DNA from 3 places in the Vreelandella sulfidaeris Esulfide1 genome. Region 2 is predicted to be linked to each of the others. Evidence: predicted binding sites of a transcription regulator. Region 2 holds the regulator's gene; each other region holds the start of a gene.
What was found. The regulator sigma-54, encoded in region 2, starts transcription at its own class of promoters, with help from an activator protein. The targets are predictions, from matches to a motif close to TGGCACNNNNNTTGCTNT.
Positions count from the first base shown of each region.

Region 1 (2,268 bases), 530 kb from region 2:
CAATTAGCTCTTTGCCGGTACCCGACTCGCCACTGATCAGCACGTTGGCGCTAGTGGGAGCAACCATCTGGATCTGCTTGATCAGTTTTGCCACCGCCGGGCTATCGCCGACGATGTCGCGATGGTTAAGCTCTGCTTTTATCTCTTCTTGTAGATACTCATTCTCCAGTTCCAGCCGTTGTTTGAGTGCCTCCACTTCAGCGAGCGCATCGCGTAGCTGTTGCTCGGCGCGTTTACGCTCACGAATATCGCGAAAAAGCACCACTGCCCCAACCAAACGGCCCATTTCAAAAATCGGCGTGCTGGTGTACTCAACAGGAATCGCTTCGCCATTTTTGTGCCAGAACACTTCGTTATCGACATGATGCACCTGGCCATCGCTAAACGAGGCATGGATCGGGCACTCCTGTACCGGAAAGTGACTGCCATCGGCATGGGTGTGGTGAAACATTAGGTGTGCATCGTGGGCCACCATATCCTCGGTACTCCAACCCAAAATACGCTCCGCAGCTGGGTTTACGAAGGTGGTTTTGCCCTCGGCATCAAGGCCATAAATACCCTCGCCCGCCGCACTAAGAATAAGATGGTTTTGCTTTTCAATGCGTTCAAATACCTGCTCGACACGCTGCCAACCCACTTCCCCTTGGCGATGCTGGCGACCTAGCTCCGCTTTGGCACGTCGCTGCTCGGCTTTATTGCGATCAATTAGCGTCATCAACAGCTGTTCTGAGTCGCCGAGGCGCTGGGCATAAACCTCAACTCGGTACGGCTGGCGGAGCATATCTAGCAGTACCAAATCATCCGACCAGGCCGTTTCTTGTACCAACGCTTCATCGGTAAAGCTCACCCATAGCGGCAATCCAGCGCTCAAGCGGTGGCTAAACGGTGTCGCTAAAGGCAGAGGCCCATCAATATTGAGCATCTCGCAAGCGATGGGATTAGCGGCCAGCAGTTGATCGGCCAACGGGTCGACCACAATCATTGCAAGGGGTGAAAAGCTGCCCATTAGAGCCGCGGAGTGCGAATACGCTTGCTCATACATTGGTGCATACCTCATGGCTCAAGATGTTTCCCACCTTAACCATTCAATTACCACGCCATTTACGATTTTTCGTTAATAAAACAACGAAATATCGCTATTTACGACTTTTCGTAATAACTATTCTGTGCATTGCGTGCTAGGCAATAACCATAAAAAAAACATAAAAACAAACAGTTAAATAAAAATAATGCGTGTTGGCACATAAATCGCAATAAGAACGTTAACGCTGCAAGTCCTCCCTTTTTGCACCAAAACAGCGCCGCTGTTTTTTTTATTGATCCTGTCTGGAACACTAAAAAATTGGGCGAGGCGTTCACTAACCGAAATGACACAGGAAAGCTGCTTATGTCTTATCTAATGCCCAGTGAATTTGTCACGAAGTTGGTAGACCAGGGTGAGTCAAAAATCTATATGGGCACCCGGGATACACTTATCCGCTCGTTCATGGCGGGCGCCACTCTCGCGTTGGCCGTTATCTTCGCCATCACCATTGCTACGCAAACCGGCCATTTCTTGATTGGCGCTCTGCTCTTTCCAGTGGGCTTCGTCATGCTCTATTTGATGGGCTATGACCTGCTCACTGGTGTTTTTACGCTGGTGCCTCTTGCATGGCTCGACAAAAGGCCCGGCGTCACACTGCCTAGGATGCTGAAATGCTGGGGCTTGGTGGGACTCGGCAACCTTGGGGGCGCACTCTTTATCGCCACCTTTGGCTACCTGAATTTCACCATGGGCGGTACCGAGGAAATCAACGCCGTCGGCCAAACGATGATGACCGTGGGTGAAAGTCGCACGGTGGGTTACCAAGAGGCGGGATTTGCCGGTTGGATTGTGCTTTTCCTAAGGGGCATGTTCTGTAACTGGATGGTGTCCATGGGCGTGGTGGGCGCCGCTATCTCCACAACGGTTTCCGGCAAGATTATGGCCATGTGGATGCCCATCATTGTGTTTTTCTATCTCGGTTTTGAGCACTCCGTGGTCAACATGTTCTTGTTCCCCATCGGCCTCATGATGGGCGCTGACTTCACCCTTTATCAGTACATTATGTGGAACGAAATCCCCACCGTACTGGGCAACCTAGTCGGCGGCCTGACACTGGTTGGTTTGGTTCTCTACACCACCCACGTGCGTACCCAAGCTAAAAAAGTATTTTCTTAATCACAGCCTCATCGGTGAAAAAGGGCGCACTCGCCCTCTACTCAAAGGAGATTTGTCATGGATAAGCT
Region 1 covers NZ_CM133364.1:1,014,532-1,016,799, reverse strand. Annotated here, with positions in the region: gene ACW44H_RS04750 (sigma-54 interaction domain-containing protein) at 1-1,057, opposite strand, end outside; gene ACW44H_RS04745 (formate/nitrite transporter family protein) at 1,388-2,200, shown strand; gene cynS (cyanase) at 2,258-2,268, shown strand, end outside.
Region 1: a site for sigma-54 is predicted at 1,238-1,255, ahead of ACW44H_RS04745 (formate/nitrite transporter family protein). Genes of this name have one in related genera too.

Region 2 (2,268 bases):
TGATCACAATGTGCGTGAAACGCTCGATATTTGTGATATCGCCTATATCGTGGGTGATGGTCAAATCATCGCTAGCGGCTCTCCAGATGCCATTCTCACAAACCAGAAGGTGAGAGACGTTTATTTGGGTGCTGACTTTCGTCTGTAAGGCTTTTCTTAATTCTGACGCTTATTTTTGGCCTATAAATAGTGCTCTACAATGACTTTACCACCAATGGCATGCTTATTGCACTTGCACCTGGTCCTCACTCGCACTAGGGTGGAGGATTCTGAATAACGAGTGGTTCTCAGATGGTCATGAAAGCTTCTCTACAACTGCGTATCGGCACACAGCTGACCATGACACCTCAGCTGCAGCAGGCCATCGCCCTGTTACAGCTATCAACGCTGGACCTTCGTCAAGAAATTCAGCAGGCCTTAGACGCCAACCCCCTGTTGGAACAGGAAGATGAATTTAGCGAACAGGCCGTCAGCGAGCCTAAAGAAGAAGAGTGGTCCGAGAGTATTCCCACCGAATTATCAGTAGATAGCGATTGGTCAGATACCTACCAGGATATCGGAAGTCACGGCGCCAGCAGTAGTGAAGGGCCCGACTTTGAGCGTCAGGCTGCCGGCCAGAGCCTTCATGGGCACTTGCTATGGCAACTGGCGATGACCGATTTTGGCGAGCGTGAACAGCAGGTTGCGGAGAGCTTAATCGATGCGCTAGACGCTAACGGCTATTTAACCCAACCGCTCAATGACATCCGTGAAGGGCTTCGCGCTCAAGGCATTGACGGACTTAGCCAGCGCGAGGTAGAAACCATCTTGCTCAAGCTCCAGCAGTTTGAGCCAACGGGTATCTTTGCCCGCGACCTGCGTGAATGCCTAATGCTGCAGCTAGCGGCCCTTCCTGATGATACCCCGCTACTGGTCCCCGCCCGCCGCTTAGTGCGACAGTTTCTTGAAGCGTTGGGCAAAGATGACATGCGCTTGCTAAAACGCCGACTGGGGCTTGATGATGATCAGTTGGCGGATGTCATTTTGCTAATACGCAGTCTTGATCCACGCCCAGGCAGCGCCTATGGCGATACCGACGACAGCTACGTAACGCCGGATCTCGTCGTACGCCATGACCATGAAGGCTGGCATTTAGAACTCAACCCCGAGGCGCTGCCACGGCTGCGGATACAACCTGACTATGCCAGCTTGATAAAGCGTGCAGACAAAAGTCAGGACAACCAGTTTCTTAAAGAGCATCTTCAGGAAGCTCGCTGGCTGATTAAGAGTCTTTCAAGCCGCAACGATACGCTGCTACGTGTTGGCCGTGAAATTATCACCCGACAAATTGGCTTTTTAGAGCATGGCGAAGAAGCGATGAAACCTTTAATACTCGCCGATATCGCCGAAGCCGTGGAAATGCACGAGTCGACTATTTCACGGGTAACTACTCAGAAATATATCCATACACCGCGGGGCGTTTTTGAGCTCAAATATTTTTTCTCGAGCCAGGTAAGTGGGCAGGATGGCGATAGCCACTCCAGTACGGCTATCCGCGCACGGCTCAAGAAACTGATCCAAGAAGAGCCGCCTGGCAAGCCGCTTTCGGATAGCCGCTTAGTCACGCTCTTAGATGAGGGGGGCATCCAGGTGGCACGTCGCACGGTGGCCAAATACCGCGAAGCGATGGGCATTCCCTCCTCCAGTGAACGGCGCCGTTTGCGCTAGCACTCGTCACCCTCTCAGGGAAACTCTCGACAAGGGCTTTGCAACGCGGCAAAAAGGGTTACAATCGAAGTACAGTCCGATGGATAAGGAGTACGTCAATGCAAGTTAATATCACTGGTCATCACGTAGAACTGACCGACGCCTTGCGTGACTATGTCAACGAAAAGCTTGAACGTGTAGAGCGCCATTACGACAATATAACCACGGTGCAAGTCACCCTATCAGTAGAGAAGGAGCGCCAGCATGCCGCCTGTACACTGCATGCTGCAGGCGCTGACTTACATGCCGAAGCCATAGACAGTGATATGTACGCCGCTATTGACGCACTAGCGGACAAAATTGACCGTCAACTCGTTAAACATAAGGAAAAAGCACAAGCCCGCGCCCAAGGCGCAGGTGTGCGTTAATTCAATGACGTTGGAAACCATACTCCCCCCGGAACGTGTCCTCTTCGACGTACCCGGGGGCAGCAAAAAAAGGGTGCTGGAGTTTTTCAGCACCTTTATTGCCCAAAATATTCCCAGCCTGGACAGTCAAGAAGTGTTTAGCCGTTTAATCGGT
Region 2 covers NZ_CM133364.1:1,540,870-1,543,137, reverse strand. Annotated here, with positions in the region: gene lptB (LPS export ABC transporter ATP-binding protein) at 1-148, shown strand, start outside; gene ACW44H_RS07060 (RNA polymerase factor sigma-54) at 292-1,707, shown strand; gene hpf (ribosome hibernation-promoting factor, HPF/YfiA family) at 1,806-2,114, shown strand; gene ACW44H_RS07050 (PTS sugar transporter subunit IIA) at 2,119-2,268, shown strand, end outside.

Region 3 (2,268 bases), 1.8 Mb from region 2:
CATCTCTTTGTCAATCACCCAAACAGCGCCGGGAATTTGACTGATTTGAGTGGGCGTGCGGGATCCAACCACGACCATAGTGTCGTCGGCGTTTGCGCTAGAGGTCATTTCTTGGGCGAAAACGCTACTGGAGAGGCACAGCAGTAGCCCGGTACCAATAAGTGAAGTAGGTAAGGAGTGCAAAACATACATGGGGATCAGTCCGCGAACAATAAGGGTGAGTAGGCGGAGAGTATCACCAGGAAACATAAAGTCAATGATAGTGATTCGTGTTTATAGTTTATCCAGTTAACGCTAATCCATGCAGCAATAGGGCATTAACCTATTGCTGCTGTTAATGAGGCGGAAGTGTTAAGTGGGCTTATTCTTCTTTTCTGTATCTGTATCTGTATCTGTATCTGTATCTGGCTCGGGGGTAGGCACCGGCGGTACTTCTGCTTCTAGCGGGGTGGCAGTGGGAGCAGTAGAAGCTTCTACCGTGGCTTCAAGTGTCGCAACCTGACGCTCTAGCGCCTCTACCCGTGAACGCGTGCGCTGCAATACGTCCATTAAAATATCGAAATCTTCCCTTGAGACAAGTTCTAAGCGGTCAAACGCACCGCGCACAACTTGCTGCACGCCTTTTTGAATATCTTCCGGCGCCTGCGAGGCGTTCTGTAAGCGATCGCCAATCTGCTGGGCCAGTCGGCTGATGCGGTCTTGAGGGGCCATAGCTGCTCTCTCCTTGATTACTAGCTAAATGAATATAAAAACGCTTACCCGTAAGGATACGCAACAGTTGGCAAATTCGCATGCGCCGAATGGATTTACTGCTTGGCGAGTGGTTTGCATCGAAATAGAGCGGTCAACATTTTATGTTGCTCTTTTTTGGTGCAATAGCGGTGTGGTGGAGTTTGGTTTGATGAGAGTGAGCGTGGAAAGGGGCTTTGATTTTTACTTAATTGACTGATTTTTATTTAAAAAAAGTCAGCTGGCACGGTATGCGCATTATCGGTTCAGGTGCTTATTCTGGCGGCTGTGCCGCTACCAATCTAGCAGGACTTATCCAGCAGGGGAGATCCGGGATGAAACTCATCACCGCTATCATCAAGCCATTCAAGCTCGACGACGTTCGTGAGGCACTCGCCGACAACGGCGTACAGGGCATTACGGTTACCGAAGTGAAAGGGTTTGGCCGTCAGAAAGGGCATACCGAGTTGTACCGTGGCGCAGAATACGTCGTCGACTTTCTTCCCAAAGTGAAAGTGGAAGTGGCCGTGGACGATGCGCGTTTAGAAAGCGTGCTGGATGCGATCTGTAGCGCGGCTAACAGCGGCAAGATCGGTGACGGCAAGGTGTTTGTTACGCCACTGGAAGACGTGATTCGTATACGCACCGGTGAGCGCGGCGCTGACGCCGTATAACGGACGCCACGCGAACAGGCTGCAGCGCCTTTTTTTGCGTATAACTTCTCATAGAATAACGGGGAACACCTCATGAATGAGTTAGCTGATTTGAGCTACGCGCTCGATACGTTCTACTTTCTAATTTGCGGCGTGCTTGTGATGTGGATGGCCGCAGGCTTCTCCATGTTGGAAGCGGGCTTGGTACGCTCCAAAAACACCGCAGAGATCCTTACCAAAAACATCGCGCTATTTGCGATCGCCTGCACCATGTACCTGCTGGTGGGCTACTACATCATGTACTCCAGCAGTGCTGGCGGCTTTTTACCTAATCTGGGTTTCTTGATTGGCGCTGAGAATAGTGCTGATGCGGTGACCGCAGGCGGCGATGACGCCCCCTACTACTCAATGCGTTCTGACTTCTTCTTCCAGGTTGTGTTCGTCGCCACCGCCATGTCGATTGTGTCGGGTGCCGTTGCTGAGCGCATGAAACTATGGGCATTCCTGGCCTTTGCTGTGGTAATGACTGCGTTTATCTATCCTGTGTCTGGTTACTGGACTTGGGGCGGCGGTTGGTTGTCTGAAGTTGGTTACTCTGATTACGCGGGCTCAGGCATTGTGCACCTTGCCGGTGCAGCAGCGGCACTAGCAGGGGTGATTGTGCTAGGTCCGCGTAAAGGCAAATATGGCAAAGACGGTTCTATCCATGCCATTCCTGGTGCCAACATGCCGCTGGCAACGCTGGGTACTTTCATTCTGTGGATGGGTTGGTTCGGCTTTAACGGTGGCTCTGAACTCAAGCTGGCGGCCGTCGATTCTGCTAACAACGTGGCGCAAGTGTTTGTAAATACCAACGCGGCGGCCGCAGGTGGTGTTATTGCAGCAC
Region 3 covers NZ_CM133364.1:3,966,665-3,968,932, reverse strand. Annotated here, with positions in the region: gene ACW44H_RS18470 (TonB-dependent receptor) at 1-192, opposite strand, end outside; gene ACW44H_RS18465 (accessory factor UbiK family protein) at 352-711, opposite strand; gene ACW44H_RS18460 (P-II family nitrogen regulator) at 1,065-1,403, shown strand; gene ACW44H_RS18455 (ammonium transporter) at 1,476-2,268, shown strand, end outside.
Region 3: a site for sigma-54 is predicted at 972-989, ahead of ACW44H_RS18460 (P-II family nitrogen regulator). Genes of this name have one in related genera too.